2 linked regions of the Asticcacaulis excentricus CB 48 genome follow. The protein of the gene in region 1 interacts with the protein of each later gene in a pairwise test. Links are inferred from orthologs where the notes say so. Each region holds a gene or a part of one and is shown on either strand. Other genes may lie near its edges.

The links.
Region 2: the proteins of tuf (region 1) and ASTEX_RS08120 interact in binary tests that used the Bacillus subtilis proteins (3 or more experiments, as listed by UniProt). The link is inferred for Asticcacaulis excentricus CB 48 from one-to-one orthologs.

Annotation. Positions count from the first base shown.
Region 1 is NC_014816.1:992,759-998,869, forward strand. The notes cover bases 2,978-5,849. They hold tuf (elongation factor Tu), read left to right. Parts: upstream 2,978-3,754; coding sequence 3,755-4,945; downstream 4,946-5,849. Other genes in these bases: fusA (elongation factor G), read left to right, coding at 2,978-3,595; ASTEX_RS04650 (AraC family transcriptional regulator), read left to right, coding at 5,131-5,849. In the rest of the region: ASTEX_RS04625 (globin-coupled sensor protein), read left to right, coding at 1-278; rpsL (30S ribosomal protein S12), read left to right, coding at 519-890; rpsG (30S ribosomal protein S7), read left to right, coding at 903-1,376; more of fusA, read left to right, coding at 1,517-2,977; more of ASTEX_RS04650, read left to right, coding at 5,850-6,006; ASTEX_RS04655 (GNAT family N-acetyltransferase), read left to right, coding at 6,064-6,111. UniProt on the Bacillus subtilis protein: GTP hydrolase that promotes the GTP-dependent binding of aminoacyl-tRNA to the A-site of ribosomes during protein biosynthesis.
Region 2 is NC_014816.1:1,759,613-1,765,796, forward strand. Bases 2,076-5,020 are described here. They hold ASTEX_RS08120 (rod shape-determining protein), read right to left. Parts: upstream 4,098-5,020; coding sequence 3,054-4,097; downstream 2,076-3,053. Other genes in these bases: mreC (rod shape-determining protein MreC), read right to left, coding at 2,076-2,914; ASTEX_RS08125 (TVP38/TMEM64 family protein), read right to left, coding at 4,288-5,020. Also shown: mrdA (penicillin-binding protein 2), read right to left, coding at 1-1,156; ASTEX_RS08110 (hypothetical protein), read right to left, coding at 1,153-1,776; more of mreC, read right to left, coding at 1,781-2,075; more of ASTEX_RS08125, read right to left, coding at 5,021-5,088; ASTEX_RS08130 (YebC/PmpR family DNA-binding transcriptional regulator), read right to left, coding at 5,197-5,955; ASTEX_RS08135 (TIGR00282 family metallophosphoesterase), read right to left, coding at 6,013-6,184.

The sequences.
Region 1 (6,111 bases):
AGCAGATCGCCACCGCCATTGCCGCGACGGCCGAAGAGCAGGGGGCCGCGACGCAGGAAATCGCCCGCAGCGTCATGCGGACCTCCAGCGGGGCGCAGGCCCTGTCGGAAAACATAGCGCGCGTCACCGAAGCCATCGACCATACGGCGGGTACGTCTAGCGTGGTCGGAGGGGCCGCAGCCTCGCTCAACAGCGACGCAGCGCAACTCAGCCAGCAGGTGCAGACCTTCTTTGACACCTTGCGTCAGCACGCGGTGGTCACGCGAAAGAGCGCCTGAGCGAATCCCGCTTGACCCGTCAGGGGGGCTCCTGTATAGCCCCCCAATCTTTTTTGAGGCGGGACCTGCAAAGGTCCGTTTTCAGAGCGATTGAGACAAGGGCCTGCGTGCCCGCCGTAACCCCCAAAGCGCGGGTTGCGGCTTTTGTGTTTGTCGTTTCCGATGCTTCTGAAGGCTACATCCCAACCGAGGTCGCCCGGCCAAACGGCACAGGCCTCCCCATCTAAGGCAAGAGATTAAATGCCCACGATTAACCAGCTTATCCGCAAGCCGCGCAAGCCGAACCCAAAGCGCAACAAGGTGCCGGCCCTGAAGGGCTCGCCCCAGCGTCGCGGCGTGTGTACGCGCGTTTACACCACGACCCCGAAGAAGCCGAACTCGGCTCTGCGTAAGGTCGCCAAGGTCCGTCTGACCTCCGGCATCGAATCGGTGTGCTACATCCCCGGCGTCGGCCACAACCTTCAGGAACACTCCGTGGTTCTGATCCGCGGCGGCCGCGTGAAGGACCTTCCGGGTGTCCGTTACCACATTCTGCGCGGCGTGCTCGACACGCAAGGCGTCAAGAACCGTAAGCAGCGCCGTTCGCACTACGGTGCGAAGCGTCCGAAGTAAGGATAGAGACCTATGTCACGTCGTCACCGCGCAGAGAAGCGTGAAGTTCTGCCCGATCCCAAGTTCGGGGATCTGGTTGTCACCAAGTTCATGAACTACGTCATGTACGAAGGTAAGAAGGCCGTCGCCGAAAACATCGTTTACGGCGCTTTCGATATCCTCGAAGCCAAGAAGAAGGACGCGACTGCGGTTGAGACCTTCCATGCGGCTCTCGACAACGTCGCCCCGTCGATCGAAGTGCGTTCGCGCCGCGTCGGCGGTGCCACCTATCAGGTGCCCGTCGAAGTCCGTCCGGACCGTCGCCGCGCTCTCGCCATCCGCTGGCTGGTCAACGCTGCGCGCAAGCGTGGTGAAAACACCATGACCGAAAAGCTGGCCGGTGAGCTGCTTGACGCCTCCAACAACCGGGGCACCGCAGTCAAGAAGCGCGAAGACACGCACAAGATGGCCGAAGCCAACCGCGCGTTCGCGCACTACCGCTGGTAATTCCTTGCGGGACAGGGCTGTCACGGTCCTGTCAAAAAAGGTCTATAAGGCGCGGGCGACTTTGTTCATTAAGTCTCCCGCGCTTACGCATAGTGCCTACACACTTTTTTTGAATCCCCTTTTTGTCTGAGGCCCGTACAATGCCCCGCAGTCACAAAATCGAGGACTACCGTAACTTTGGTATCATGGCGCACATCGACGCCGGCAAGACCACGACTACGGAACGTATCCTCTACTATACCGGCAAGAGCCACAAGATCGGCGAAGTCCACGATGGCGCTGCCACCATGGACTGGATGGAGCAGGAGCAGGAGCGCGGCATCACCATCACGTCCGCCGCGACGACCGCCTTCTGGCAAGGCAAGCGCCTGAACATCATCGACACGCCGGGCCACGTGGACTTCACCATCGAAGTCGAGCGTTCGCTCCGCGTCCTCGACGGCGCGGTGGCCGTGCTCGACGGTAACGCCGGTGTTGAGCCGCAAACTGAAACCGTCTGGCGTCAGGCCGACAAGTACAACGTGCCGCGTATCGTCTTCGTCAACAAGATGGACAAGATCGGCGCCGACTTCGACAAGTCGGTCGAGTCGATCCGCGACCGTCTGGGCGCCAAGGCTGTGCCGATCCAGTTCCCGATTGGTTCCGAATCCTCACTGAAGGGCCTTGTGGACGTTGTCCGCATGAAGGCCGTGGTGTGGGACAATGATGGCCTGGGCGCGTCGTACCACGACGAAGAAATCCCGGCTGATCTGGTCGAAAAGGCCAACGAAGCCCGTCAGTACCTCATCGACAACGCCGTCGAACTCGACGACGAGGCGATGGAAGCCTATCTCGAAGGCAATGAGCCCTCGGAAGAAACCCTGAAGAAGTGCATCCGTAAGGCGGTTCTGACTTCGGCCTTCTTCCCGATCCTCTGCGGTTCGGCGTTCAAGAACAAGGGCGTTCAGACGCTGCTCGACGCCGTTGTGGACTATCTGCCGTCGCCGGTCGATATCCCCGCGACCAAAGGCATCGACTACAAGACCGAAGAAGAAGTCACCCGTAAGGCCTCGGACGATGAACCCCTCTCGGTTCTGGCGTTCAAGATTATGGACGACCCCTTCGTTGGTTCGCTGACCTTCTGCCGCATCTATTCGGGCAAGCTGGAAACCGGCATGGGCCTGCTCAACTCGACGCGCGACAAGCGTGAGCGTGTTGGCCGTATGCTGCTCATGCACTCCAACAACCGCGAAGACATCAAGGAAGCCTATGCCGGCGACATCGTCGCTCTGGCAGGCCTCAAGGACACCCGCACGGGCGACACGCTCTGCGATCCGCTGAAGTCGCCGGTCATCCTAGAGCGCATGGAATTCCCGGCCCCGGTTATCGAGATTGCCGTCGAACCTAAGTCGAAGGCCGACCAGGAAAAGCTGGGCGTCGCCCTGTCGAAGCTGGCCGCCGAAGACCCCTCCTTCACCGTTTCGACCGACCACGAGTCGGGCCAGACGATCCTGAAGGGCATGGGCGAACTGCACCTCGACATCAAGATCGACATCCTGAAGCGCACCTATAAGGTCGAAGCCAACATCGGCGCGCCGCAGGTGGCCTATCGCGAATCGATCACCCGCAAGGCGGAAATCGACTACACGCACAAGAAGCAAACCGGTGGTACGGGTCAGTTCGCCCGCATCAAGCTGGTGTTCGAACCGGGCGAACCGGGTACGGGCTTCGTGTTCGAGTCGGCCATCGTCGGCGGCGCGGTGCCGAAGGAATATATTCCGGGCGTCACCAAGGGCCTCGAATCGGCCAAGGAAAACGGTCTCCTGGCCGGCTTCCCGCTGATCGACTTCAAGGCGACCCTCATTGACGGCGCCTACCACGACGTTGACTCGTCGGTCCTGGCCTTCGAAATCGCCTCTCGCGCCGCCTTCAAGGAACTGCGCGAAAAGGGCGGCCCGAAGCTGCTTGAGCCGATCATGAAGGTCGAAGTCGTGACTCCGGAAGAGTATCTGGGTTCGGTCATCGGCGACCTCAACGGTCGTCGCGGCATGATCCAGGGTCAGGACATGCGCGGTAACGCCATCGTCGTTGACGCCTTCGTTCCGCTGGCGAACATGTTCGGTTACGTGAATACCCTGCGTGGTATGTCGCAAGGCCGTGCGCAGTTCACCATGGTGTACGACCACTACGAGCCCGTGCCGCAGCACGTCGCCGACGAAGTGATCAAGAAGTACGCCTAAAAACCATTTGGCCCGTAGCAAAGACTATGCTACGGGCCTTCCCCACTGCGCCCCGAACCGGAAATCCGCAAGGATGACGACACGGATTTCCGGGGCGGAGTGCTCCCAAGTTTCCAACCCCTAACCGAGTGAAGGCCCGCATATTTGCGGGGATTTGAAATGGCCAAGGAAAAATTTAACCGCACGAAGCCGCACTGCAACATCGGCACCATTGGTCACGTTGACCACGGCAAGACCACCCTGACCGCCGCGATCACGATGACGCTGGCTAAGTCGGGCGGCGCTACCGCCAAGAAGTACGAAGACATCGACGCCGCTCCGGAAGAAAAGGCCCGCGGCATCACGATCAACACGGCCCACGTTGAGTATGAGACGGAAAACCGTCACTACGCTCACGTTGACTGCCCTGGTCACGCCGACTACGTGAAGAACATGATCACCGGTGCCGCTCAGATGGACGGCGCTATCCTGGTTGTGTCGGCCGCTGACGGCCCGATGCCGCAAACCCGTGAACACATCCTGCTCGCCCGTCAGGTTGGCGTGCCGGCTCTGGTCGTGTTCATGAACAAGGTTGACCTGGTTGACGACGAAGAGCTGCTTGAGCTCGTCGAAATGGAAGTTCGTGAACTTCTGTCGTCCTATCAGTTCCCCGGCGACGATATCCCCATCACCAAGGGTTCGGCCAAGGCCGCGACCGATGGCGTGAACCCGGAAATCGGCGAAACCCAGATCCTCGCTCTGATGAAGACCGTGGACGAGTACATTCCGCAGCCGGCCCGCCCGGTTGACCAGCCCTTCCTGATGCCGGTCGAAGACGTGTTCTCGATCTCTGGCCGTGGTACGGTTGTGACCGGCCGCGTCGAGCGCGGTATCGTGAAGGTCGGTGAAGAAGTCGAAATCGTCGGCATCCGTCCGGTTCAGAAGACGACCTGCACGGGCGTCGAAATGTTCCGCAAGCTGCTCGATCAGGGTGAAGCCGGTGACAACGTCGGCGTTCTGCTGCGCGGCACGAAGCGTGAAGACGTTGAGCGTGGTCAAGTTCTCTGCAAGCCGGGCTCGATCACGCCGCACACCAAGTTCGTTGCCGAAGCCTACATCCTGACGAAGGAAGAAGGCGGCCGTCACACGCCGTTCTTCACCAACTATCGTCCGCAGTTCTACTTCCGCACGACCGACGTGACCGGCATCGTGACGCTGAAGGAAGGCGTTGAGATGATCATGCCGGGCGACAATGCCGAGCTGAACGTCGAACTGATCACCCCGATCGCCATGGAAGAGAAGCTCCGCTTCGCTATCCGTGAAGGTGGCCGCACCGTCGGCGCCGGCGTTGTGGCGAAGATCCTTGCTTAATTGCAAAGGTCTCGGACCCTGTTCTTGAACGAGCAGGCCACACCGATCAGACTACAGAAACCCCTTGAGGCAACTCAGGGGGTTTTTCTATGTGTCGCGGCAAGCGGCCATCTTCGCAAGATCGGGAACGACGCCCGACGCAGAGCGTGGCACAGTAGGGCCTCATCCTTTCAAGGGAACCTGCCATGACCGATCAATCTCGGATGCCCCCCTCTCTGGATTATGTCGCCCGCATCGAACGGGTGCTAAAGCACCTCGAAGCCACTGACCTAACCGAGGCCCCGGACCTCGATAAAATGGCCGGTATTGCGGCCCTGTCGCCCTTTCATTTTCACCGCGTCTACCGACTCATGACGGGTGAGACGCCGGCAGAAACAATCCGGCGTATCCGGCTGGCGCGGGCGGTTCCGGCGCTCAAGCAGTCCGTCGAACTCGCTACAGAAGCGTCAGGCTACGCCACCTCACAAGCCTTTGCCCGTGCGCTGAAAGCCGAAACGGGTCACACCGCCAGCGAGATACGCCGCTCCGTCCCCCTGCGCGAGAGCCTGGAACATCGGCTGCGGCACCCGGCGACTGCCGAAACGCCCCTTGGTATTGAGATTGTTGCGGCCGACCCCCTGACGCTCACCGCTCTGCGCAACACCGGGGCCTATCCGGAACTGAACGCCGTCTATCAGCGTTTGTTCGATCTAGTGTTCTCGCAATTGTCTATGGAACACCTTGCCGGCCTTTACGGCTATCAGCACGATGACCCGCGGCACACGGCCCCCGAAGCGTGTCGCGCCGAAGTCGCCGTCGATGTCGGGGGCAAGGCAGAACTGACTGAAGACCTTTATCACATCGTCGTGCCCAGTGGCCTCTATGCCCGTCTGCGTCACCTGGGCGATTATGATGCGATCCAGCCGGCGATGGATACGCTCTACCTCGCCGTTATAGATGCCGGTTACGCACTTGCCGATCAGCCGTTGCACCTGCATTTCCTCGATGACCCGGAAGAGGTCGCGACGGCGGATTTACGCTGCGATCTGTTCCTGCCACTCTCTATTAACCCTTTGGCTTAGGCCAATTTCAACCTTATAACTGTACACCCGGTTGTATGCACGCAACTGGGGAGCCGTATGGCCAGACTGACACGCGTCGAAAGCGTAGCGCCCGAAGCGCTAACG
Region 2 (6,184 bases), 770 kb from region 1 along the record:
ACGAATATTTCAGCGCCTGACGCATATCGACCGAACCATGCACGCCGTGGCAGCGGAAGGTGCGATTGCCGAAGCGGTAAGACCCGCGGCAGACCACGCGCTGCGCCGGGTCGATGCCCTTGTCGAGGAAGGACAAGGCCGTGGCCATTTTGAAGGTCGAGCCCGGCGCGAAGGTCGAGCCAATCGCCTTGTCCAGCAACGGCGTGCGCTCATATTCATTCAGAAGCTTGTAGGCCTTGGACGAAATACCCGACACGAAGAGGTTGGGGTCGAAGGAGGGCGCCGACACCATGCACAGGATTTCGCCCGTATGGATGTTGATCAGCACGGCGCTGCCTGAATCCTGCTCGAAGACCTCCAGCGCACGGGCCTGCACCTCGGCGTCGAGCGTCAGGGTGATGTCCTCGCCCGGCGTCGGCGGACGCGTGCCATCGGGGTCTTCGGCGACGATATTACCCCGCGCATTGACCTCGATCTTCTGGGCCCCCGCCACGCCACGAAGCTGCTTGTCAAAGGCCTTTTCAACCCCCTGCTTGCCGATGCGGAAGCCCGGATGCAGAAGCAACGGATCGGGGTTTTCCCCTTCAGTCTCAAGGTCATTCTCGGAAATTTTCGAGACGTAGCCCACGACGTGCGAAAAGGCCCCGCCATAGTGATAGACGCGAATTTCGTCCATTACCGCCTGCACGCCGGGGATTTCGGCGGCAAACAGGTTAACGCGCGAAAACTCCTCCCAGGTAAGGTCAGCCGCCACCACCGTTGGCACAAAGCGCTGCGACTGGTTGATGTCGCGTACGATGCGGCGGCGGTTGTCCTGTACCTGCGGCAGGACATAAGAAATCTGATCCAGTGTATCGTCGAGATCGTCGATTTCATTGCGGATAATCAGCACTCGAAACGACGGACGGTTCCCGGCAATGACATTGCCATTGCGATCGAGAATCTTGCCGCGTGGGGGCGGCATGACGCGGAAATTGAACTGATTGGCCGCCGACAGGCGCTTGTACTTGCCACCCTGCACGATCTGAAGTAGCGCCAGTTGCCCGCCCAGCGCAAAGATACCTAGCGCCGTCACCCCGCCCATCAGAAAGATGCGGCGATGAAACGTCCCCTGCTTCTCGTTAACGTCCTCAAAAAAGATGGAGGGTTCGCTCAATTGAACCTCACATCACTGTTGAGAAAGCGCTCAAGCTGAATCAGCACCACGACCACCAGACACCAGGTGGCCAGCATCTGTTCAAACACGCTGATCAGGCGCGGCACAACACCGGAATCGAGCGTCGTCATGATCACGCCGAGTGTAAAAAACAACAGAACCGCAAGGGTATAAGCCCCGATCACCACCCAGGTGTCCTGTCCCACAATATAACTGCGGATGATGAGCGTCACGGCGTGGACGGCCATCAGGCCGATGACATAAAAACCGAGCGGCGCGCCCCAGAAATAATCGAGAAACAGCCCCATCAAACCCAGCAGGATCGGCGCGATAAAGCTGGGGCGGATCAGCGGCCAGGCAAAGGCCAGCGCCACGGGCCACACGGGCTCCGGCAGGTCCCATCCAAACGGCAAAGGCAGGTCGGTGGCCAGCACCAGCGTCGCCAGAACCGCCAACAGGGCCGGATAGAGCAGCCAGTCCTGCGGCCCGACGATCCCTCCCGATCCACGGCGCGGTGTGCGGTTTTCAAACAGCGCCTTGTAAAGGCGCGCACGGCGGCTGGCCGACGGCGTCATGCTGCGGGTGGACGATGAGCGGGGGCGGCGTTGCGGAGCCAGCATGGCCTCAGCCTCCGCTGACGCTGGCGGACGTGGTCGACGCCGGCGCCTCATGGGCCGGAACGGGTTGCGGACGCGGCGTCTGTGCGGCGGGAGAAGACACCGGCGTCGGGCGCGACCGCGCCACACTGGCCGGATTGGCGCTGGAAGCGGTAGAGCTGACAGCGGTTCCGCTGGCTGATACCGTAGCACTGGAAGCGCTGGTGCTTTGCGCGGTCCGGGCCGCCGTTGGAGGCGGCGGCGGCAGGACATCCGTGACAAGTGGCGTTCGCAGCACCTCCTCGGCGCGCGGAAGCTGGCTGAAATCCTTGAACTTCATGACCTTGACCAGATCAACGGGTCCGCGATTGGTGTACAGGTCAACCCGCCAGACGCCATCGACGCCGCGACGCGCCTCCCCTACCGGCAAGCCACGAGGGAAGATGCCTCCATCGCCGGAGGTCAGGATCTGATCACCTTTCTTGAGCACATCCGGCCCTCCGCGCACAAACTCCAGACGCGGAAATCCACCCCCGTCACCCACCATCATGGCACGGGCGTCGGTGCGCGCGACCATGACCGGCACGCGGCTTACGACATCGGTGACCATCAGCACGCGGCTGACGTCCGGGCTGACGCCGACCACACGACCGACAAGCCCGTGTTCATTGATCACCGGATTACCAAAGACGAGTCCTCTGGATGACCCGGCATCAATCAGGCGATTGTTGTTGAACGGACCGCGCGAAACCGAAACCGAACGCGCCGAGACGCTTTCGACTTCCGGCTCCGTGCGCAGATTAAGCAGGACCTCATAGCGGCGGTTAAGTTCCTTGGCCTTGCGATACTCGTCGCGATAGCGTTCCAGCTCTACAATCTTCTGTTTCAGGACACGGTTTTCGCTTACGGCAAAGAAATAATCCTCAATGCCATTGGTACGGTCGCTGACGAAGTGCGCCGGTGAGGACAGCAGATTATTGCTTTTGGCCGCTGCCCGGTCAAAGCCGGCCCGGTTGCCATAGGCCGCCGCATCCAGCCCGCCGCGCCGGTCACCTAGGAACAGCAAAGCCGCAACCACGCAAATGGCGGCGACAAGGATCATCACCCCCCAAGTAATGGGCAGTTTCAGATGTTCAAAAGGCTGGTTATCCCCGTATCGCACGCTGACTTCCCTCCAGGCCCACCCGGACCCTCACTCAGAGGACAGATACTGCAAGTTTCGGTCCGAAACTATCAAGGAAATTGTAGACGCTCTGATGACAGGGCCGACGATTTACGGCCTTGCCCTCGCCTATTCAGGCTCAGAACATCGTCGAGTCGAGGATGCCCTTCATCCAGCGCGGATGCTCCAGCACCTTGCCACAGCCGATGGCCACGCACGACAGCGGGTCTTCGGCGATCGTCACTGGCAGGCCGGTCTGATCGCGGATTTCCGAATCAAGCCCGCGCAACAGCGCGCCACCACCGGTTAGCATGATGCCCTTGTCCGCGATGTCAGCAGCCAGTTCGGGCGGCGTAGCTTCCAGCGCCACCTTCACGGCCTCAATGATTTGCGCCACCGGTTCAGCCAAAGCCTCAGCGGCCTGACGCTCGCTGATGCGCACCTCGCGCGGCACGCCCTGCATCAGGTCACGGCCCTTCACTTCGATAGCCAGACCTTCGCCATCGTGCGGGACGCGGGCGGTGCCGATGTCCTTCTTGATCCGCTCCGCCGTGGTTTCACCGATCAGCAGATTGTGGTTGCGGCGCATAAAGTTGGTGATGGCTTCGTCCATCTTGTCACCACCCACGCGCACCGACTTGGCGTAGACCACACCCGACAGCGACAGAACAGCCACTTCGGTGGTGCCGCCGCCAATATCCACGACCATCGAGCCGGTCGGCTCATGGATGGGCAGGCCAGCGCCGATGGCGGCGGCCATCGGCTCAGGCAGCAGACCGACGCGACGCGCCCCGGCGTTCAGGCACGAGTCGTTGATGGCGCGGCGTTCCACTGCGGTGGCGCCCGACGGCACGCAGACAATAACCTTCGGGTTTACAAAACCCTTGCGATTGTGCACCTTGCGGATGAAATACTTGATCATCTCTTCGGCAACTTCGAAATCGGCAATAACACCGTCGCGCATCGGGCGGATGGCTTCCATATGGCCCGGTGTGCGGCCCAGCATTTGCTTGGCCTCGATGCCCACCGCGTGCACCACCTTGCGCCCACCCATGTTGCGCAGCGCCACCACCGACGGCTCATTGAGCACGATTCCGCGCCCCTTCTGATAGACCAGCGTGTTGGCCGTGCCGAGGTCGATGGCGATATCGTTGGAGAAGCTGCCGAAGAAGGGCTTTAACATTGAGCACTACCGCGAGAAATTTGTCTGGGAGGTGGCCGGGATACCGGCGGCGCATAGGGCCCCGTTAAGGGCGTCGCGCCGCGAAAACACGCGCCGTCCGCAAGGGGAGAACTCCCTTGCCCTTATCTCGCGTCAATTTCAAGGCCTTCAAAAAAAAACTTCGAATCACCTTGAAACGCATAACGGTAAACTATTGATTTTCGTGAGTGCCACTCACGGCGCTGCGGCCTTCGCGCCATTTGGCGATCAGGTGTCTGGCCAGAATGACAACGCCCAGCCAGGCCAGCCCGATCAGCGCGATCAGCGCGGTGCCCTTCCAATCGCCGCCCTCGACGATGCGCGTAAACACATTGCCAAATAGCGCCACCAGCGCCGTCTTGGGGATCGAGCCCAGCCCCAGACCCATTATGAAACCAGTGAACGGAGCCTTTGATACGCCAAAGGCCATGTTGACGATGATAAACGGCGCTGAAGGGACATTGCGCACGATGAACGAGGCCGAAAAGGCGTTGCGCCCGATATAGTCCGACAGCCGCCCCAAATGCCCGCCACCGATGCGGTTGAACGTCTCTGCCCCAATAAGCCGGCCCGTGTAGAAGGTGATCGCCCCGGACACAACGGTCGCCACCCATGAATAGAAGAAGCCCAGCCACGGTCCGAACGCCACCACGCAGGCGGCGATCAGTACAAACTGCGGTGCGCCAATATAGGCCGACAGCGTAAAGACGGCGATGACGATGAAGATACCCCAGGGGGAATCCCGATATTCGGCCATCCACAGCTCAAATTCGTGAGTCACCTCATGGCCAAAATCGGTCTTGCCGATCAGGAAAACGACCCCGATCATGGCAAACAGAGCCAGCGTCACCCAGATGGCCCGAACCGTTTTCGCGTCCATCTCGAACAGAAACTGGCAGCAACGCCGCCACAGGGGCAGCGGGCTGTTGGCGGCATCGCGCCCCGGTTCGGAAGGGTCAGGCGTTTCGGTCATGACGTGCCTATGTGCGACGGCGCGCAATCGAAATCAATATGAAGAGGCAAAGTTTATAGGGTGGCCTTACTGAAACAAAAACCCCTCCGTTTCCAGAGGGGTTGATGATCAGGCGCTGAGCGCTTCCATCTCTTCGTCCGAGATGTCGAAATTGGCATAGACCGCCTGCACATCGTCATCATCATTGAGCGCGTCGATCAGCTTCATCAGCGTCTTGGCCGGGTCGCCGGTGATGGGCGACAGGGTTTGCGGCTTCCAGATAAACTTGGTCGACTTGGGGTCGCCCAAAACCTTGGCTACGGCCTCTGTAACGGTGTTGAGGTCTTCATAGGCCGTGAAAATCAGGTGGCCGCCGTCTTCCTCGTCCTCATCGGTTTCGACATCGGCAGCCCCGGCTTCGATGGCCGCTTCCATGATGGCGTCAGCCGACCCGGCCTTTAGCGGATACTCGATCTGGCCCATGCGGTCCCACATGAAGCTGACCGAACCGGTTTCGCCCAGATTGCCGCCGAACTTGGTGAAGTAGGAACGCACATTGCCACCGGTACGATTGCGGTTATCGGTCAGTGTTTCGACAATGATGCCGATGCCCTGCGGCCCGAAGCCTTCGTAGCGGATTTCTTCCATATTGTCGGATTCACCGGCCGCCCCTTTCTTGATGGCGCGGTCGATGTTGTCCTTCGGCATGGACTCGGCCTTGGCGTTATTGACCGCCAGACGCAAACGCGGATTCATGGCCGGATCAGGCATTCCCGACTTGGCCGCCACAGTGATGTCGCGTGCCAGCTTGGAAAACAGCTTGGAACGGGCCGCGTCGGCACGCCCCTTCTTGTGCATGATGTTCTTGAATTTACTATGGCCAGCCATGGGAAACCTCTGTCAGCGCGCACCCGCGCGCTCATCTTATGGGGATTGGGCGGGGTTCTAAACCGAAACCTGAAGTTCTGGCAACACCGTCTTGAGCCGCCCGCCGAGGCGGATGGGCTCGACGCGCGTAGCCAGCCCCGTCTTGTCATCTGTTTCAACAAACACGCCGCACAGGGTCGCAGGGCCGGAAGCCGGCTTATAGCGCTCCTTACCGATGCGTGTGGTGAAG